DNA from 3 places in the Streptomyces sp. NPDC045695 genome. Region 2 is predicted to be linked to each of the others. Evidence: riboswitches for the same ligand, from Rfam matches in the RefSeq annotation. Region 2 holds a riboswitch; each other region holds the start of a gene.
What was found. A riboswitch is a leader RNA that binds a small molecule or an ion and turns the genes downstream of it on or off. The one in region 2 is predicted to bind cyclic di-AMP.
Positions count from the first base shown of each region.

Region 1: linked by a shared signal. The riboswitch ahead of AC07DU_RS06710 (transglycosylase family protein) and the one ahead of AC07DU_RS23915 (M23 family metallopeptidase) in region 2 are both predicted to bind cyclic di-AMP.
Region 3: linked by a shared signal. The riboswitch ahead of AC07DU_RS11950 (M23 family metallopeptidase) and the one ahead of AC07DU_RS23915 (M23 family metallopeptidase) in region 2 are both predicted to bind cyclic di-AMP.

Region 1 covers NZ_JBWKJU010000003.1:75,443-82,329, reverse strand. Annotated here, with positions in the region: gene AC07DU_RS06720 (cytochrome P450 family protein) at 1-1,112, shown strand, start outside; gene AC07DU_RS06715 (transglycosylase family protein) at 1,216-2,238, shown strand; cyclic di-AMP (ydaO/yuaA leader) riboswitch at 2,514-2,686, shown strand; gene AC07DU_RS06710 (transglycosylase family protein) at 2,690-3,385, shown strand; gene eno (phosphopyruvate hydratase) at 3,695-4,981, shown strand; gene AC07DU_RS06700 (FtsB family cell division protein) at 5,092-5,580, shown strand; gene AC07DU_RS06695 (DUF501 domain-containing protein) at 5,637-6,173, shown strand; gene AC07DU_RS06690 (Ppx/GppA phosphatase family protein) at 6,170-6,887, shown strand, end outside.
Region 2 covers NZ_JBWKJU010000015.1:33,180-40,066, reverse strand. Annotated here, with positions in the region: gene AC07DU_RS23930 (DNA gyrase/topoisomerase IV subunit A) at 1-792, opposite strand, end outside; gene AC07DU_RS23925 (M16 family metallopeptidase) at 1,067-2,446, shown strand; gene AC07DU_RS23920 (M16 family metallopeptidase) at 2,467-3,834, shown strand; cyclic di-AMP (ydaO/yuaA leader) riboswitch at 4,073-4,231, shown strand; gene AC07DU_RS23915 (M23 family metallopeptidase) at 4,245-5,045, shown strand; gene AC07DU_RS23910 (GntR family transcriptional regulator) at 5,248-5,925, shown strand; gene AC07DU_RS23905 (HPr family phosphocarrier protein) at 6,236-6,517, opposite strand; gene AC07DU_RS23900 (bifunctional acetate--CoA ligase family protein/GNAT family N-acetyltransferase) at 6,701-6,887, shown strand, end outside.
Region 3 covers NZ_JBWKJU010000005.1:200,116-207,002, forward strand. Annotated here, with positions in the region: gene AC07DU_RS11940 (aspartate aminotransferase family protein) at 1-1,165, shown strand, start outside; gene AC07DU_RS11945 (tyrosine-protein phosphatase) at 1,185-1,976, opposite strand; cyclic di-AMP (ydaO/yuaA leader) riboswitch at 2,301-2,476, shown strand; gene AC07DU_RS11950 (M23 family metallopeptidase) at 2,480-3,445, shown strand; gene AC07DU_RS11955 (SGNH/GDSL hydrolase family protein) at 3,607-4,392, shown strand; gene AC07DU_RS11960 (MBL fold metallo-hydrolase) at 4,553-5,755, shown strand; gene AC07DU_RS11965 (sensor histidine kinase) at 6,002-6,887, shown strand, end outside.

The sequences.
Region 1 (6,887 bases), on a different contig from region 2:
TGGTCACCCGCTACGCCGATGCCCGCCAGGCCCTGGCCGACCAGCGGCTCAGCAAGAATCCGGCGCACCACGCGGAGCCCGCGCACGCCAAGGGCAAGACCGGGATCCCGGGGGAGCGCAAGGCGGAGCTGATGACGCACCTGCTCAACATCGACCCGCCGGACCACACCCGGCTGCGGCGGCTGGTGTCGAAGGCGTTCACGCCGCGCAGGGTCGCCGAGTTCACCCCGCGGGTGCAGGCGCTCACCGATCACCTGATCGACCAGTTCGCGGGGAAGGGGGAGGCGGACCTCATCCACGAGTTCGCCTTCCCGCTGCCGATCTACGCCATCTGCGAGATGCTCGGCGTACCGCGCGAGGACCAGGACGACTTCCGTGACTGGGCGGGGATGATGATCCGCCACGGCGGCGGCCCGCGCGGCGGGGTCGCCCGGTCGGTCAAGCAGATGCGCACCTACCTCGGCGAGCTCATCCACCGCAAAAGGGATGATCTGGGCGACGACCTGATCTCCGACCTGATCCGGGCGAGCGACCACGGCGACCACCTGACGGAGGGCGAGGCCACCGCCATGGCCTTCATCCTGCTCTTCGCCGGCTTCGAGACGACCGTGAACCTCATCGGCAACGGCGTCCACGCCCTCTTCATGAACCCCGGCCAGCGCGAGCGCCTCCAGCTCTCCCTCGGCGCCGGCGAGAGCGGGCTGCTGGCCACCGGTGTCGAGGAACTGCTGCGCTACGACGGTCCGGTGGAGCTGGCGACCTGGCGTTTCGCCACCGAGCCGCTGACCCTCGGCGGCCGGGAGATCGCGGTCGGCGACCCGGTCCTGGTCGTCCTCGCGGCCGCCGACCGGGACCCCGAGCGGTTCACCGATCCGGACACCCTGGACCTCTCCAGGACGGACAACCAGCACCTCGGGTACGGGCACGGGATCCACTACTGCGTGGGCGCCCCGCTCGCGCGACTTGAAGGACAGACCGCGCTCGCGACTTTGCTCACGCGTCTGCCAGATCTGGAACTGGCTGTTCCGCCCGAAGACCTGCGCTGGCGCGGCGGATTGATCATGCGTGGCCTGCGCACTCTTCCCGTCCGCTTCACACCTCGAAACGATTGAGCGCGAACTGACCCGAAGTCAGTTCCCGACCGAACTTGTGACAATCGTTCGAAGGCCGCTAGGTTCTGCCGTTACCCCGCCGTTATGCGAAAGGTGCACCTTCATGCGTTCCGGGAACGGCCGCCACAGACGACCCCGCCAGGTCCCCGCGCTGGTAGTCACAGCCGGCGTCACTGGCTCCGCGCTGGCCCTGCCGCTGCTAGCCGCCACCCAGGCCTCCGCCGCCGACACGTCGACGTGGGACAAGGTCGCCGAATGCGAGAGCGGTGGCACCTGGAGTGCCAACCTCGGCAACGGCTCGTACGGCGGGCTCCAGTTCACCCAGGAGCAGTGGCAGAACGCCGGCGGGCTCGACTTCGCCGAGCGCGCCGACCTCGCGAGCAGGTCCCAGCAGATCGCCGTGGCCGAGCGGGTGCTCGCCTCGCAGGGGCCGCAGGCGTGGCCGCTGTGCGCCACCTCCGCCGGACTGGACCGGCAGGGCCCCGCCGCGGCGGTGGACCCCGGTCTGCCCGGCACCTCCGGGACGATCGCGCCCTCCCCGTCCCGCCCGGACGACACCGTGCCCTCCCGCGCGGGTGAGCGGCCGGCCATCGACTTCGGGGCGCCGACCGCGACGGGGCCGGTGGTCCCGAGTCCGTCCGGCTCCCCCTCGTACCTGATTCCCGACGCGCCGTCCGTCGGACTGCCCGTCATGCCCGTGCCGGACGCCCCGTCGGCGCCGGTCGTCCCGGCCGATCCGACCGCGCCCCCGGCGACCCCCGGCGACCCGGCCGCGCCCACGACGCCGGTCGCGCCGACGACTCCGGCCGTCCCGGCGGACCCGAGCGCGCCCGCGACCCCCGGTCAGCCTTCGGCGGACCCGACGGCCCCGGCGGCCGGGGACGCCACCCCGGCCGAGGGCAGCGGCAAGCACCGCGGCGAGCCCGCCCCCGAGGCGGCCGCGCCGTCTGACGCGCCGTCGGTGCCCACGTACACGGTGCGGGCGGGTGACAGCCTGGCCGCCATCGCGGATGCCAAGGGCGTGAAGGGCGGCTGGAACCAGCTCTACCAGGCCAATGAGCAGGTCATCGGCGGGGACGCCGACCTGATCAAGCCTGGTCAGAATCTGGATCTAACCGTGCAATAAGGGCACTTGAGCAGCCCGAAAAGGCGGGAATGTCGGTTATCGGCAAGTGAGACATGTGTCTCTTCCGGTCAACTGGCGTGTCCCGCCCCGAGGCTGCGGCAAACCCCGGCCTCACCTGCGCAAACACCCCCACAAGGAGCGCAAGTAGGGGCCGTCTCTCCCCGATGTCCCTCGTTGAACATCGGGGAGAGACCTGTCTACCTTCTGAATCGCTCGCCACCGCGAGCTCCTTCGACCGCATCGCCGAATCCTGCCGGCGGACGGGGGGAACAGTCGTCGCGCAAGCGCCGAAGGCAGGAGCGGGGGAACCAAGGTAGGCGCCGGGAGCGGCCGTTGAGAGACGGTCACGCCACCGGCTTGGGGTTAAGCGGTGCGGCTGGTCCGCAGCGCCGGGCACTCATCAGCTCGAACCCGACAGCTCACCTCGCAGGCGTCGGTGAGGAGAAACCTCATGCTGCTTTCCGGCAAGGGCAAGCACCGTCGCGGCTCCAAGGCCGTCCGCATCGTCACGCTCGCCGGTGTCGCCGGTGTGGCCGTGGCCGCCCCGCTGATGGCCGCGGGCACCGCCTCCGCCGCGACCGCCTCCGAGTGGGACAAGGTCGCGCAGTGCGAGGCCGGTGGCAACTGGGCCATCAACACGGGCAACGGCTACTACGGCGGCCTGCAGTTCTCGTCCTCGACGTGGGCCGCGTACGGAGGCAAGGCGTACGCCGCGCAGGCCAACCAGGCCTCGAAGTCCCAGCAGATAGCCATCGCCGAGAAGGTCCTCAAGGGCCAGGGCAAGGGCGCCTGGCCGCACTGCGGCGTGGGCCTGTCGAACTCCTCCTACACCGGCGGCGGGTCCACCGAGACCCCGAAGACCGTCAAGCCGAAGGCCGACTCGAAGAAGACCGAGCAGAAGGCCGCGCCGAAGAAGGACACCACCAAGCGCGCCGAGGCCCCGACCACCCGCTCCGAGCGCGCCGAGGCTCCGGCCGCGCCGAAGACGGGCAACGGCTCGTACGAGGTCAAGTCCGGTGACACCCTCGGCACCATCGCCGACGCCAACGGCGTCCAGGGCGGCTGGGAGAAGCTGTTCGAGCTGAACAAGGACATCGTCTCGGACGCCGACCTGATCTACCCGGGCCAGAAGCTGAAGCTCAGCTGAACACTGCGGCCCTAGCCGCAGGAGCCCGTGGCCGCGGGAGCCCGATCCGCAGGAGCCCGAACGGCACGCACGACGTCCCACCGCCCGGCGCGTTCGTCCCCACGCGCCGGGCGGCGGTGTGTGCGCCGACGCGATCCGCGCTCCCCGAACCGGCTCCGTATGTCCCGGAAGAGGGGTATTCGGTCCCTTTTTCGTCCCAGGACCCGGGCGGTCGGCAGGTCGAGTCCCCGGATCCGGTTAGGCTCTAGTCGGCAAGGCCATCCCACGGCCTGACGCCACCGCACACCCAGCGTCACATCCCAGAAGGAGATGCTCGTGCCGTCCATCGACGTCGTCGTAGCCCGGGAAATCCTGGACTCCCGAGGCAACCCCACGGTCGAGGTCGAGGTGGGCCTCGACGATGGCAGCACCGGCCGTGCTGCAGTTCCGTCCGGCGCCTCCACCGGTGCATTCGAGGCCATCGAGCTCCGTGACGGTGACCCCAACCGTTACTTCGGCAAGGGTGTCGAGAAGGCCGTCCTCGCCGTCATCGAGCAGATCGGCCCGGAGCTCGTCGGCTACGACGCCACCGAGCAGCGGCTGATCGACCAGGCCATGTTCGACCTGGACGCCACCGACAACAAGGGCTCGCTCGGCGCCAACGCCATCCTCGGCGTCTCCCTCGCCGTCGCGCACGCCGCGTCCGAGGCCTCGGACCTTCCGCTCTTCCGCTACCTCGGCGGCCCGAACGCGCACCTGCTGCCCGTTCCGATGATGAACATCCTCAACGGTGGGTCGCACGCCGACTCCAACGTGGACATCCAGGAGTTCATGATCGCCCCGATCGGCGCGGAGTCCTTCTCCGAGGCGCTGCGCTGGGGTGCCGAGGTCTACCACACCCTCAAGAAGGTCCTGCACACCAAGGGCCTGTCCACCGGTCTCGGTGACGAGGGCGGCTTCGCGCCCAACCTGGAGTCCAACCGCGCCGCGCTCGACCTCATCATCGAGGCCATCAAGCAGGCCGGCTACACCCCGGGCAAGGACATCGCGCTCGCGCTCGACGTCGCCGCGTCCGAGTTCTACAAGGACGGCAAGTACGAGTTCGAGGGCCAGTCCCGCTCGGCCGCCGAGATGACCGACTACTACGCCGAGCTCGTCGACGCGTACCCGCTGGTCTCCATCGAGGACCCGCTGTTCGAGGACGACTGGGCCGGCTGGAAGACCATCACCGACCGCCTGGGCTCCAAGGTCCAGATCGTCGGCGACGACCTCTTCGTCACCAACCCGGAGCGCCTGGCCCGCGGCATCGAGGAGGGCTCCGCGAACGCCCTGCTCGTGAAGGTGAACCAGATCGGTTCCCTGACCGAGACCCTCGACGCCGTCGAGATGGCCCAGCGCAACGGCTTCAAGTGCATGATGTCGCACCGCTCCGGCGAGACCGAGGACGTCACCATCGCCGACCTCGCCGTCGCCGTGAACTGCGGCCAGATCAAGACCGGCGCCCCGGCCCGCTCGGACCGCGTCGCCAAGTACAACCAGCTGCTGCGCATCGAGGAGATCCTGGACGACGCCGCGGTGTACGCGGGCCGCTCCGCCTTCCCGCGCTTCAAGGGCTGATCACGGGCCGATCCCCAAGACGGGGTCCCGGCCTCCGTACGTCCCCGCACTCGGTCCCGTACCGTGTGCGGGGACGTATTGCGTAGTGCGCACACAGGGGAGGCGGATCAATGGCCGGGAACCGGGATCGGTTCTCCACCTTCTCCACCGCGACCAGGCTCAAGCAGCTCGGCGAGCGGACCGCCGCTCACGTCTACCGCTCGCAGTCGCGCCGCCAGGTCCGCCGCAGCCGGCTCACCGGCCGCGCCGCGCTCCTGGTGCTCGTCCTCTGTACGCTGGTCGTCGCCCTCGCGTATCCGATGCGCCAGTACGTCTCCCAGCGCTCGGAGATCGCGGCGCAGCAGCGGTCCGCCGCCGCCGCGCGGGACCGCCTGGAGCGGCTGCGCGACGAGAAGGCCCGCTGGCAGGACGACGCGTACGCGGAGCAGCAGGCGCGCAGGCACCTGCACTTCCTGCGCCCGGGGGAGATCGGCTACATCATGAGCGACCCCGGGTCCCAGCCCCCGGAGCCGCACCGGACCGGCCAGGCCGGCTCGGACCGCCCCTGGTACTCCAACGTCTGGGACGGCGTCGACAAGGCCGACCGCCCGGGCGAGTGAGCACCCGCACCCCACCGCAGCACCCATCCACGAGAACGAAGAGACTTCCTCCAGGCATGCAGACGCCCCCGCCCCAGACCGACCGGACCGAGCCGACCGACGCGGACATCGAAGCGTTCCAGCAGCAGCTCGGCCGCCCGCCGCGCGGGCTGCGCGCCATCGCGCACCGCTGCCCCTGCGGACAGCCGGACGTGGTGGAGACCGCCCCGCGGCTCCCCGACGGCACGCCCTTCCCGACGCTGTACTACCTGACGTGCCCGCGCGCGGCCTCCGCCATCGGCACGCTGGAGGCCAACGGCGTGATGAAGGAGATGCAGGCCCGGCTCGCCGAGGACCCTGAGCTCGCCGCCGCCTACCGGGCCGCGCACGAGGACTACATCCGGCGCCGCGACGCCATCGAGGTGCTCCAGGGCTTCCCGAGCGCCGGCGGGATGCCCGACCGCGTGAAGTGCCTGCACGTGCTGGTGGGCCACTCCCTGGCCGCCGGCCCGGGCGTGAACCCGTTCGGCGACGAGGCCCTGGCGATGCTGCCGCAGTGGTGGGCCAAGGGCCCCTGCGTCACCCCGTGCGGGGCCGAGGGGGAGTCCGAGTGACCCGGGTCGCGGCCGTCGACTGCGGTACGAACTCCATCCGGCTCCTGGTCGCGGACTACGACCCGCGGACCGGCGAGCTCGCGGAACTGGACCGCCGGATGGTCATCGTCCGGCTCGGCCAGGGCGTGGACAGGACCGGGCGCCTGGCGCCGGAGGCGCTGGAGCGCACCTTCGCCGCCTGCCGGGAGTACGCCGAGGTCATCAAGGAGTTCGGCGCGGAGCAGGTGCGTTTCGTGGCGACCTCCGCCTCCCGGGACGCCGAGAACCGCGAGGACTTCGTACGGGGCGTCATGGACATCCTGGGCGTCGAGCCCGAGGTGATCTCCGGTGAGCAGGAGGCGGAGTTCTCCTTCACCGGCGCCACCAAGGAGCTGGCCGCCCACGAGCACCTGGAGCGGCCGTTCCTGGTGGTGGACATCGGCGGCGGCTCGACGGAGTTCGTGGTCGGCGACGACCACGTGCGGGCCGCCCGCTCCGTGGACGTCGGCTGCGTCCGGATGACCGAGCGCCACCTGGTGGTGGACGGGGCCGTCTCGGACCCGCCGACCCCGGCGCAGATCGCCGCCATACGGGCCGATATCGAGGCGGCCCTGGACCTGGCGGCCGAGAGCGTCCCGCTGGCCGAGGCGCGGACCCTGGTGGGCCTGGCCGGCTCGGTGACCACGGTCGCCGGGATCGCGCTCGGGCTGCCCGAGTACCTCTCCTCGCGGATCC
Region 2 (6,887 bases):
CGCCGTCACGTTCTCCACGGCCACGGTCGCGCGGATCTTGAAGGTGCCGCGGCCGTTCTCGTAGGCGTCCTTGATGCCCGCGAGCCCGACGATCCGGCCGCCCGTGGGCAGGTCGGGACCCGGGACGAAGCGCATCAGCGCCTCCAGGTCCGCCTGGGGGTGGCGGATCAGGTGGCGGGCGGCCGCGATGACCTCGCCGAGGTTGTGCGGGGGCATGTTGGTGGCCATGCCGACCGCGATCCCGGAAGCGCCGTTGACCAGCAGGTTCGGGTAGGCGGCGGGCAGCGCGACCGGCTCGCGCTCCTGGCCGTCGTAGTTGGCGGTGAAGTCGACGGTGTCCTCGTCGATCGACTCCGTCATCAGTGACGTGGCGTCGGCCATCTTGCACTCGGTGTAACGCATCGCGGCCGGAGGGTCGTCGTTGCCGAGCGAACCGAAGTTGCCGTGGCCGTCGACCAGCGGCAGCCGCATCGAGAAGGGCTGGGCCATGCGCACGAGGGCGTCGTAGATCGACGCGTCGCCGTGCGGGTGGAGCTTGCCCATGACCTCGCCCACGACGCGGGCGCACTTCACGTAGCCGCGGTCGGGGCGCAGACCCATTTCGTTCATCTGGTACACGATCCGGCGGTGCACCGGCTTCATGCCGTCCCGGGCGTCGGGCAGGGCACGGGAGTAGATCACCGAGTACGCGTACTCGAGGAAGGAGCCCTGCATTTCGTCGACGACGTCGATGTCGAGGATCTTCTCCTCGAAATCCTCCGGCGGCGGGGTCTTCGTGCTGCGGCGGGCCATCGCTGCGCGGCTCCTTAACCAATGATGGGGTGTGCTGGGTGTCTGGCGGGGGTTTGGCTGGGTCTGGTCGTGCGGGTCGTGCTGGTGGTACGGGTCGTGCGGGTCGTGCGGGGTCCGGCGGGGGTACGACGCGGACCATTGTGGCCCGAGGCACCGACAACGCCGACTCCGACCCAGGGTGTGACCCGGGAACTTATCCGGCGGCCGACGCGCTTGCATACAGTGGCAGGTCTGACAGAAATCTCTGCATCGCGATCGAAGGGACCACATGCCCATGGGTCACACGGCCACCGCCCAGGCCGGCTCCGGCGGCCTGACAGCGACCGAGCACCGGCTGGCCAACGGCCTGCGCGTGGTGCTCTCCGAGGACCACCTGACCCCGGTCGCCGCGGTCTGCCTCTGGTACGACGTCGGCTCGCGCCACGAAGTCAAGGGCCGTACCGGCCTGGCTCACCTCTTCGAGCACCTTATGTTCCAGGGGTCGGCGAACGTACCCGGCACCGGGCACTTCGAGCTGGTTCAGGGAGCCGGCGGTTCCCTCAACGGCACCACCAGCTTCGAGCGCACCAACTACTTCGAGACGATGCCGACCCACCAGCTGGAGCTCGCCCTCTGGCTGGAAGCGGACCGGATGGGCTCGCTGCTGACGGCCCTGGACGAAGAGTCCATGGAGAACCAGCGCAACGTGGTCAAGAACGAGCGCCGCCAGCGGTACGACAACGTCCCGTACGGCACGGCCTTCGAGAAGCTGACCGCCCTGGCGTACCCCGAGGGCCACCCGTACCACCACACGCCGATCGGGTCCATGGAGGACCTGGACGCCGCGTCCCTGGAGGACGCGCGCCAGTTCTTCCGTACGTACTACGCGCCCAACAACGCGGTGCTGTCGGTCGTCGGCGACATCGACCCGGAGCAGACGCTCGCGTGGGTCGAGAAGTACTTCGGCACGATCCCCGCGCACGACGGCAAGCAGCCGCCGCGCGACGGCACCCTGCCCGAGATCATCGGCGAGCAGCTGCGCGAGGAGGTCGTCGAGAACGTCCCCTCCCGCGCGCTGATGGCCGCCTACCGGCTCCCGCACGACGGGACCCGCGAGTGCGACGCCGCCGACGTGGCGCTGACGATCCTGGGCGGCGGTGAGTCCTCGCTGCTGCACAACCGCCTCGTACGCCGCGACCAGACGGCCGTCGCGGCCGGGTTCGGCATGATGCGCCTGGCCGGTGCGCCCTCACTGGGCTGGCTCGACGTGAAGACCTCCAGCGGGGTCGACGTCGCCGCCATCGAGGCGGCCGTCGACGAGGAGCTCGCGCGCTTCGCCGCCGAGGGCCCGACGGCCGAGGAGATGGAGCGCGCCCAGGCGCAGCTGGAGCGGGAGTGGCTGGACCGGCTCAGCACCGTGGCCAGCCGCGCCGACCAACTGTGCCGCTTCGCGGTGCTGTTCGGTGACCCGCAGCTGGCGCTGACCGCCGTGGAGCGCGTCCTCGACATCACCCCCGAAGAGGTCCAGGCCGTGGCCGCGGCCCGGCTGCGCCCCGACAACCGCGCGGTGCTCGTCTACGAGCCGCTCGCGGCCGACGAGACCGACGGGGACGACGAGTCCGGCCAGGGCGCAGAGTCCGGCGAGAGCGACGAGAACGAGGGGGCGGAGCAGTGAGCGAGACCGCAGCCGTCACGATGACCTTCCACCCGCGCCCGCAGGCCGGCGAACCGCAGCCGTGGGCCTTCCCGGCCCCGGACCGCACGGTGCTGTCCAACGGGCTGACCCTGCTGACCTGCCACCGGCCGGGTCAGCAGGTGATCGCGGTCGAGATCAACCTCGCCGCCCCGCTGGACGCCGAACCCGAGGGCCTGGACGGCGTGTCGACCATCATGGCGCGCGCGTTCTCCGAGGGCACCGACAAGCACTCCGCCGAGGAGTTCGCGGCCGAGCTGGAGCGCTGCGGCGCCACCCTCGACGCGCACGCCGACCACCCGGGCATCCGGGTCTCCCTGGAGGTCCCGGCGTCCCGGCTGCCCAAGGCGCTGGGCCTGCTCTCCGAGGCACTCGCCGCCCCCGCCTTCGCCGACGCCGAGATCGACCGGCTGGTGCGCAACCGGCTCGACGAGATCCCGCACGAGCTGGCCAACCCCCAGCGGCGCGCCGCCAAGCAGCTCTCCAAGGAGCTCTTCCCGGCGTCCCTGCGGATGTCCCGTCCGCGGCAGGGCACCGAGGAGACGGTCGCCCGCATCGACTCCGCGGCCGTGCGCGCCTTCTACGAGGCCCACGTACGCCCCGCCACCGCCACGGCCGTGGTCGTCGGCGACCTGACCGGCATCGACCTCGACGCCGTCCTGGCGGACACCCTCGGCAGCTGGACGGGCGGCACCGCCGAACCCCTCCCGGTGCCGTCCGTGACCGCCGACGACACCGGCAGGGTGGTCATCGTGGACCGGCCCGGCTCGGTCCAGACCCAGCTGCTGATCGGCCGCATCGGGCCGGACCGGCACGACCGCGTCTGGGCGGCGCAGGTGCTCGGTACGTACTGCCTGGGCGGCACCCTCACCTCCCGCCTGGACGCGGTGCTGCGCGAGGAGAAGGGGTACACCTACGGCGTGCGCGCCTTCGGCCAGGTGCTGCGTTCCACGGCCGACGGCAAGGGCGCCTCGATGCTCGCCATCAGCGGCTCGGTGGACACCCCGAACACCGGACCGGCGCTGGAGGACCTCTGGACGGTGCTGCGCACCCTCGCGGAGGGCGGTCTGACCGACGCCGAACGCGACGTCGCCGTACAGAACTTGGTGGGTGTGGCCCCGCTGAAGTTCGAGACGGCCGCCTCGGTGGCCGGCACGCTCGCCGACCAGGTGGAGCAGGAGCTGCCGGACGACTACCAGGCCCGGTTGTACGCGCAGCTGGCTGAAACCGGCACGGTGGAGGCGACTTCGGCGGTCGTGAAGGCCTTCCCGGCGGACCGGCTGGTCACCGTCCTGGTGGGCGACGCGGCGCAGATCGAGGAGCCGGTACGGGCTCTGGGGATCGGCGAGGTCACCGTCGTCACCGACTGACGACCTAGGACGGCCGCCTGAACGTCGTCTGACGCTTCATCGGGCGCTCGGTGTCTCAAGTGCGAGGGGCTCTGGCGGGCTTGACCGCTGGAGCCCCTTTTGTCCGTTTGGTGGTGAGGTTGCTTTTATGTGGTGTGGCGTACGCAACAAAAAGCCGCGTCTGTTTGGCGATTGACTGATGATCCGCCTAGCGTCGTCCGTGCTGTCCGTCAGTTGTGCCCGCCGCACCCGCGGCACCGGACAGCGATCGCCGAGTCCCCGTCAGGCGCGAGCCTGGGGAGCCGGGGACCCACATGTGTCCCTGGGGTGAATCGGGCCGCCTCGCCAGAGGAGGCCCGTAGGAGACCTTCCTGCTCCGAACCCGTCAGCTAACCCGGTAGGCGAGAAGGAAGGAAAGGATCAAACCCTCCATGGCGTTTGGCAGTCGTCCCGCTGGTTCCGGCAAGCACCGTGGATCCAGCCGCCTGAGCCGTAAGACCGCCGGTTACGCCGGTATCGCCGCGATCGCCACCACGGGCGTCGTCGGCTCCCTCGCCGCCCCGGCCTTCGCCGCGGACAACCACAGCAGCTCCGCCCCGGAGAACGGGCTGGGCGCCGTCGTCGTCGCCGAGGACCTCGCGGGTGACATCGCCGACCAGGCCGCGTCCCAGCAGCGCGCCGCCGACCACGCCGCCGCCAAGGCGCAGGCCGAGGCGGACGCCAAGCAGCGGGCCGCCGAGGCCAAGCGCCTCGCCGAGGCCAAGGCGAAGGCCGAGCGCGACGCCGCCGAGCGCGCGGCCCGCGAGGAGGAGCGCAAGCGCCTCAACACCTTCGTCGCCCCGATCGAGGGCTCGTACGTGAGCACGCAGTACCACGCGGGCGGCGGCATGTGGTCCTCCGGCAGCCACACCGGCATCGACCTGCACGCCTCCTCCGGCACCTCGGTCCACGCGGTGGGCGTCGGTGTCGTGGTCGAGGCCGGCTGGGGCGGCGCGTACGGCAACAACGTCGTGATCAAGCACAACGACGGCACCTACACGCAGTACGGGCACATGAACTCGCTGAGCGTCTCCGTCGGCCAGGAGGTCACCGCCGGCCAGGTGATCGGCCTGTCGGGCTCCACCGGCAACTCCAGCGGCCCGCACCTGCACTTCGAGGCCCGCACCGGCTCGCAGTACGGCACGGACATCGACCCGATCGCCTACATGCGCTCGCACGGCGTCGACCTCTGAGCCGTCGTCCCGCACCGTTTCACCGAAGACCCCGGCTCCCCGAGCCGGGGTCTTCGTGTGTCCGCCCGGATCCGATCCGCCCCCCTGTGAATGTTTCGTATTTCCGGCCGCTCTCGGAAATGATCGTGTGTTGCAATAGAGTCGCAGCATGCGCATGTGCGCGCATTGAGGCTGGCAGTCGGAAATAGGCGGAGGTTCGGTCTTGCGTATTCCTGCGCACGCAGTATGCACAGCAATCCGCGACGACATCGTCTCCGGTGTCTTCGAACCGGGGAGCCGGCTGACCGAGGAGGTGCTGGCCCGTCGGTACGGAGTCTCGCGCGTCCCGGTCCGCGAGGCGTTGCGGACCCTGGAGTCCGAGGGGTTCGTGACGACGCGGCGCCACGCGGGGGCCTGCGTCGCCGAACCGACCGAGCAGGAGGCGGCGGACCTCCTGGAGCTGCGGATGCTCCTGGAGCCCCTGGCGGCGGCCCGGGCGGCCCGGCGGCGTACCGAGGCGCACCTCAAGGTGCTGCGCGGGCTGGTCAGGCTGGGCCAGGAGCGGGCCAGGCGGGGCCAGGGAGAGGACCTGAGGTCCCTGGGCGGCTGGTTCCACGAGACGCTCGCCCAGTCCTCGGGCAGCCCCGGGCTGATCGCGCTGCTCACCCAGATGCGGCACAAGATCGCGTGGATGTACGTGGTGGAGGCGCCCATGCGGCCCGTGGAGTCCTGGGCGGAGCACGGTGCGATCGTGGACGCGGTGGCCCGCGGGGACGCGGAGCGGGCCCGGGCGCTGACCGCGCTCCACGCCGACCGGGCGGCGGGGGCGCACCGGCGGCGGGTCCGGCCCGCTGTGAGCAGTTCGCAACCTGCCGTAAACATGTCGAGCGGGCGGCATTAACAGGGGCCGTATACAAAGGACGACATCGTGGCATCGCGCTCATTCATTGTGCGGTGCGCACGGGGTGAATTCGGCGCGCCGGATTCCTGCGGAGTCGAATGCGGGGGGCCGGGATTTCCGCCGGGGTCTGTTTCTTCGGCGAGCTGAATTGACGGGGTTCGATTTCCGCGGCTATCCGCGGCTATCCGCGGCTCTCCGGGGCTCGGCGCGCCCCCGCCGGGCCGGACGTCACAACGGCGAAGCCGCGGGCCCCCGATCGTCCGGGGCCCGCGGCTTCGCGGCGCGTACTGCTCGGGTGGAACCCGAAGGGTCAGACGGTCTCGGGAAGCTCTTCGAGACCCTCGGCGACCAGCTTCGCGAGGCGGTCGAGCGCGACGTCCGCACCCTCGGCCTCGGAGGCGAGGACGATCTCCTCGCCCCCCTGGGCGCCCAGGCCCAGAACCGCCAGCATGGAAGCGGCGTTGACGGGGTCGCCGCCCTTCTTCGCGATGGTCACCGGGACGCCGGAAGCGGTCGTCGCACGGACGAAGATCGAGGCGGGACGAGCGTGCAGGCCCTCGGCCCAGCCGACGTTGACGCGGCGCTCTGCCATGGTGATGCCCTTCAGGTTCTTACGGTTGTCTAGACCAGTCTCTCACGACGCCCTGAATGCTCCGACCGGCCCTCGGCCCGAATCCGCCGTCGCTCGACCTCCCCAGCTTGCACTGATTTGCCCCGTATTACCTCATGCGCCGCGCACGCACCGCCCAGCCCGCCCCGGCCGTAAAGTAGCCCCATGACCATCGAGTCGGACCCCTCGTACCCGGCCCACTGGGAAGCCGACGTCGTCCTGCGCGACGGCGGCACCGCCCGGATCAGGCCCATCACCACCGAGGACGCGGGCCGGCTGGTCAGCTTCTACGAGCAGGTCTCGGACGAGTCGAAGTACTACCGCTTCTTCGCCCCCTACCCCCGCCTCTCCG
Region 3 (6,887 bases), on a different contig from region 2:
CCACCCGGTCGTCCGCCGGGCCCTGCACGACGTCCTGGACGCCCAGCTCGCCGACCTCACCCGCTTCGACTGCCAGCCGCTGCCCGGGCTGCTGGCCGAGAAGCTGCTCTCGTACAGCCCGCACCTGGACCGGGTCTTCTTCGGCAACAGCGGCACGGAGGCGGTGGAGACGGCCCTGAAGTTCGCCCGGTACGCGACCGGGCGGCCACGGATCCTCTACTGCGACCACGCCTTCCACGGGCTCACCACCGGCTCGCTCTCGGTCAACGGCGAGGGCGGGTTCCGGGACGGCTTCGCGCCGCTGCTCCCCGACACCGGCATCGCGCTGGGCGATCTGGCCGCGCTGGAACGGGAGCTGAAGCGCGGGGACGTGGCCGCCCTGATCGTCGAGCCCGTCCAGGGCAAGGGGGTCCTCGCGGCCCCGCTCGGATTCCTGCTCGCCGCGCAGGAGCTGCTGCACCGGCACAAGGCACTGCTGATCGCGGACGAGGTGCAGACCGGCCTCGGACGCACCGGCGACTTCTACGCCTACCAGCACGAGCCGGGCGTGGAGCCGGACCTGGTGTGCGTCGCCAAGGCGCTGTCGGGCGGCTACGTGCCCGTCGGCGCGACCCTGGGCAAGGACTGGATCTTCAAGAAGGTCTACTCGTCCATGGACCGGGTGCTCGTGCACTCCGCGAGCTTCGGGTCCAACGCGCAGGCGATGGCGGCCGGTCTGGCCGTGCTGTCGGTCATGGAGGACGAGGAGGTCGTCGCCCACTCCAGGGCGATGGGCGACCTCCTGCGCGGGCGGCTGGCGGCGCTCGTGGACGAGTACGAGCTGCTGCACGAGGTGCGGGGACGCGGCCTGATGATCGGCATCGAATTCGGTCGGCCGTCCTCGCTGGGGCTCCGCAGCCGCTGGACGATGCTCCAAGCGGCGCGCAAGGGGCTGTTCGCGCAGATGGTCGTCGTGCCGCTGCTCCAGAAGCACCGCATCCTCACCCAGGTCTCCGGGGACCAGCTGGAGGTGATCAAGCTGATTCCGCCGCTGATCGTGGACGAGCAGGACGTCGACCGGTTCGTCGGCGCCTTCCGCGAGGTCATGGACGAGGCGCACGGCGGGTCCGGGCTGATGTGGGACTTCGGGAGGACGCTCGTGAAGCAGGCGGTCGCCAACCGCTGACCGCCTGCTTGAGCGGAGATCAGTCGAGCAGCTGCTCGCGGAGGCGGTCCAGGGTCTCGGGCGTGAGCCCGAGGCCCTGCGACAGGTAGCGGTCCACACCGCCCCAGGCCTCGTCGATGGTCTCGAAGGCCGCGAGCAGGTACTCGGCGCGGGCGTCGAAGAGCGGGGCCAGCAGCTCCATCACCTCGGGGGAGCGGGCCCCGGAGGACCCGTCGCCGCGCCGGACCCGGTAACGGCGGTGCGGGGCGTTCGACTCCAGGTAGTCCGCGACGATCGCCTCGCGCTCCACGCGCAGCGCGAGCAGGGTGACGGCGATCGACAGGCCCGCCCGGTCCTTGCCGGCGGCGCAGTGCATGAGGGCCGGGACGCTGTCCTCGGCGAGGGCGTGCAGGACGCGGCTGTGCTCGGCGGTTCGGTTCTTGATCATCACGCGGTACGAGCGGGTCATCCGGGCCGCGGCCTGCCCGTCGCCCAGGACCGCGCGGAGCTGGTCGAGGTCGCCGTCGCGGACCATCTTCCAGAACTCGCGGCCGTCGGCCGGATCCGAGAGCGGGATGTTGACGTTCCGCACCCCCGGCAGGTCCACGTCCGGGCCCTCCAGCGCGTGGTCGGCGCCGTTGCGGAAGTCGAAGACGGTGTGGAGTCCGAGCGACCCGAGGAATTCTGTATCCGTTTCAGTGGCATGGGCGAGATGTCCGCTTCGGAACAGTCGCCCCGTCTTGACCCTTCGTCCGTCGGAAGTCGGCAATCCGCCCACATCGCGGAAATTGCGCACTCCGGACAACTCCGGCTCCTGTATCTGCTGGGTCAAGGGAACTCCTCCGCTTCGTCGCGCCGACTGTGGGTGCTCTGTCCGAATTACACTACTTGGCGATAACTTGCCATCAGCGGAGGCGAGATCGACCGCGTCCCCGTGAGCCAGATCATACGGTGACCGTGAGTGCCTGATCGCTAAAGCCGAATGACCGCGTCGGAGCGGTTGTTGGCGGTGCGGAATGGACGGAGGGTGACCGGAATTCCGGCGGTCCCTCACCCCTGTTATTCCGTCAGGGAATTCATGGCTTGTTCAGCGTGGCCGTTTGGGATTACGTTCGCGACCGATCCGGGTGGATCGCCGAATCCTGCCGCCGCCCGGAAACCGCACCCGACTATTCACGCGCGGCAGGAGCGGGGGAACCAGGTAAGCCGCTGTCCCGGATCTTCGGACCCGGGACGGCTTGGGGTGAAGCCGTACATGGTCCGTTCATGTGCGGCCGGACATCTCCAGTCCGAACCCGACAGCTCACCTCGCAGGCACCGGAGAGGAAATGCGCCATGCCTGCAAAGGGTAAGCACCGCCGTCCCAAGCCCCTCTCGATATCGCGCGGTTTCGCCGTCGCCGGCACCGGTGGCGCGGCTCTCGCGCTGCCGCTGATGGGCGCCGCCGGTGCTCAGGCCGCCGGTGCTCCGGCCGTCGCCACGACGACCGCGGTCACCGCCGTGACCGCCGTGGCGCCCGTCGTGGCCCCGCAGGTTCCGGTCTCGCTGCAGGCCGCGGCCGCCGCGCCGGGCGTGTACACGGTCGTCCCGGGCGACTGCCTCTCCGTGATCGCCGCCGAGCGTCACCTGCCGGGTGGCTGGGAGCAGCTCTACGCCGACAACCGCGAGGCGGTCGGCAGTGACCCGTCTCTGATCCACCCGGGCCTGAAGCTGAACCTCGGTGGTGCGGGCGACTCGGCCGCGGCCGAGCCCGCCCCCGCCCGGAAGACCGCCGCGAAGCCCGCTTCGAAGCCCGCCACCAAGCCGGTGTCGAAGCCCGCTCCCCAGCAGGCCGCGAAGGCCGCCCCCGCGCAGCAGGCCGCCCCCGAGGCGCCCGCCGCGCAGCCGCAGTCCGCCTCCTCCTTCGTGGCGCCGGTGAGCGGAGGGATCTCCACCCAGTACAAGGTCGCGGGCAGCATGTGGTCCTCCGGCTACCACACCGGCGTGGACTTCATCGCGAGCTCCGGCACCACCGTCAAGGCGGTCGGCGCGGGCACCGTGGTCTCCGCGGGCTGGGCCGGCGCGTACGGCAACGAGGTCATCATCCGCCACGCCGACGGCAACTACTCCCAGTACGGCCACCTTTCCCAGCTCTCCGTCACGGCCGGCCAGAGCGTCACGGCGGGCCAGAGCATCGGCCTCTCGGGCTCCACCGGCAATTCGACCGGTCCCCACCTCCACTTCGAGATCCGTACGGGCCCCTCCTACGGCTCCGACATCGACCCGATCGCCTACCTCCGCTCGAAGGGCGTCAGCCTCTGACGGCAGCCGCCGCCGCGGCACGGACACACGTGGGGCCGGGACCCGAGGGGGGTCCCGGCCTTACGTGTACCTATTCCTTATCCCGCGGGTGGTATAGATCACGGCCCGTCAACCCCTCATTACGTTGGCGTAGGTTGGTAGCGGGAGTGAAGGATGGACCCGTGGCAGCGACGACGACGAAACTCAAGACCATCGGCTCGTACGCGGCGATCGGGGACAGCTTCACCGAGGGCGTGGGGGACCCGGGACCCGGGGATTCATTTCTCGGCTGGGCGGACCGGCTCGCCGTGCTCCTGGCCGATCAGCGCGAAGAGCACGACTTCCGGTATGCGAATCTCGCGGTGCGCGGAAAGCTCCTCGACCAGATCGTGGCCGACCAGGTCCCGAGGGCCAAGGCCCTGGCGCCCGACCTGGTCACCTTCTGCGCGGGCGGCAATGACATCATCCGGCCCGGCAGCGACCCGGACGACGTGGCGGAGCGGTTCGAGGCGGCCGTGGCCGACCTCGCGGGGGCCGTCGGCCAGGTCATGATCACCACTGGTTTCGACACCCGCGGGGTGCCGGTGCTCAAGCACCTCCGCGGCAAGGTGGCGACGTACAGCGCCCACGTGCGGGCCATCGCCGACCGCTACGACTGCCCGGTCCTGGACCTGTGGTCCCTGAGGTCCGTACAGGACCGGCGGGCCTGGGACGCCGACCGGCTGCACCTGTCGCCCGAGGGACACACGCGGGTCGCGCTGCGGGCCGGGCAGGTGCTCGGGCTGGACGTGCCGACCGACCCGGACCAGCCGTGGCCGCCGCAGCGGCCGCGCGGCTCGGTGGACGTGACCCGGGACAACATCCAGTGGGCGCGGGACCACCTCGTGCCGTGGATCGGGCGACGGCTGCGCGGGGAGTCCTCCGGGGACCACGTGGAGGCGAAGCGGCCGGACCTGCTGCCGCTGTAAGAGGCGGGAGGCGGGAGGCGGGAGGCGGCGAGGGGCGGTTGGGGGACGGGCCGCGGGGGCGCGGGGTCGCCGGCCACAAGCGGAATCCTTCGGGGCCGGTGTGCGTTGGGATGGTCGTAGAGCGACGACCACCTTGACCCCACCCCTCCCAGGAGGCGCTTTGACCGGCTCCCGTCCCCTGCGTCCGCGGCTGCGCGCCCTGCGGCCCGAAGCCTTCGGCGCGGACCCGTCCGGCGCCCGGCTCGAGCGGATCCGTCGTTCGCCGAACTTCGCCGACGGTGTCTTCCAGAACCCGCTGGGAGCCCGCAACAGACCCTCGGGATCGATGACGGAGTTCGCCAAGAACTACTTCCACCGGGAGCAGCGGGCGCTGCGCGGTCCCGCCGCGCCGATCCCCGTGTACCCGACGACCCTCGCGGAGCTGGCCAAGCCGCCCGTCGGCGGTCTGCGGCTGACCTGGATGGGGCACTCCAGCGTGCTCGCCGAGATCGACGGGCGCCGGGTGCTGTTCGACCCGGTGTGGGGAGAGCGCTGCTCCCCCTTCCCCTTCGCCGGCCCCAAGCGACTGCACCCGGTGCCGGTCCCGCTGGCCTCGCTGGGCGAGGTCGACGTCGTCGTCATCTCGCACGACCACTACGACCACCTCGACCTGCCCACGATCAAGGACCTGGCCGGTACGGACACGGTCTTCGCCGTTCCGCTGGGAGTCGGCGCGCACCTGGAGCGCTGGGGCGTACCGGCCGACCGGCTGCGCGAACTGGACTGGAACGAGAGCACCGAGGTCGCCGGGCTCACGCTGACGGCGACCCCCGCCCGGCACTTCTGCGGACGCGGCCTGCGCAACCAGCAGCACACCCTGTGGGCCTCCTGGGTCGTCGCGGGCGACGAGCACCGGATCTACCACAGCGGTGACACCGGCTACTTCCCCGGCTTCAAGGAGATCGGCGCCGAGCACGGGCCCTTCGACGCCACGATGATCCAGATCGGCGCCTATTCGGAGTACTGGCCCGACATCCACATGACCCCCGAGGAGGGCATGCGCGCCCACCTCGACCTCCAAGGTGGCGCCCCGCACGGCACGATGCTGCCGATCCACTGGGGCACCTTCAACCTGGCCCTGCACCCGTGGGAGGAACCGGGCGAGGGCACGCTGGCCGCGGCGCAGGGCGCGGGCGCGGCCGTCGCACTGCCGATCCCGGGGCAGCCGTTCGAGCCGGGCGCGGCCGACGCCCCGGCGAGCCCCTGGTGGCGCCCCTTCGCGGGGGCGGGCCTGCCGCTGCCCGCCGAGCCGGCCGCCCGCGCGGTCGTGGCGGACGCTGCGGATCCGGTGGTCCGCGAGGAGCCGGAGGCGGTGGGCTCCTAGAGCAGTCCCGGCGCCTGACCGGGTGCGGTCCCGTAGCCCGCTCGGGGGCGGTCCCGGCTCGCGCGGGGGGCGGACCGGCGCATTTCGGGCTGCTGTACGAGCGCTCCACCGGGAGCGGGAAGCACCCCCGCGAAGTTCCCCAACTGGCGGCATCGGGCGGGAGATCGGGGTCTAGCGTGGGTATCCGGTGATCAACACCGGGCCCCGGGAACGCTGGGGGCCGGGCCCCACGTACCGAGGACGCCGATGTCCGGACTCCGCGCCGCCCGCCACGCCCCGTCGAGACACGCAGTCACCGGTCCGGGGCGGCAGATACGGCCCCAGCTGGTGCACGCGGCCGTACTGCCCACGCTCGCCGCCGCGCTCAGCGGCGCGGCCGCGGTGATCTTCACGCTCCAGCTCGGCGGGGGAGCCGGTGACCGCGACGCCCGGCTGTGGCCGGTGCTGACCGGCTGCGCCCTGCTCGTGGCCGGCGCGCTCGCGGCCGCCCTGTTCGGAGCCCAGCGCTCCGCCAAGGCCGTCCGGGACCGGTGCGAGGCGCTGCGCCGCTCCAGCGTGCGCGGCCGTCAGGAGTTGCGCACCGCCGCCGACCGGCTGGAACGCGGCGAGACCCCGCCGCGTCCGGTGCGGGGCGGGCCAACCGGGCCCGCGGTGGGCGGCGATCCGGCCGGGGTGGACGAGTTCTGGCTGCTCTCCCAGGAGTTGCGCGGAGCCCGGGAGCAGGCCCACGAGACCCTCGTGCGGCTGGCCGGACCGCCCGAGCCGTCCGACAGCGAGCGCAAGGTCGAGGTCTTCGTCAACCTCGCGCGGCGGTTGCAGTCCCTCGTGCACCGCGAGATCTCGCTGCTGGACGAGCTGGAGGACACGGTCGAGGACCCGGACCTGCTCAAGGAGCTCTTCCACGTCGACCACCTCGCCACCCGTATCCGCCGCCACGCCGAGAACCTGGCCGTGCTGGGCGGCGCCGCCTCACGCCGCCAGTGGACCCGGCCCATCGACCTGAGCGAGGTGCTCCGCTCCTCGGTGGCCGAGATCGAGCAGTACACCCGGGTCAAGGTCGTCCCGCCGGCCGGGGGCAGCGTGCGCGGGCACGCGGTCGCCGACGTGGTGCACCTCCTCGCCGAACTGGTCG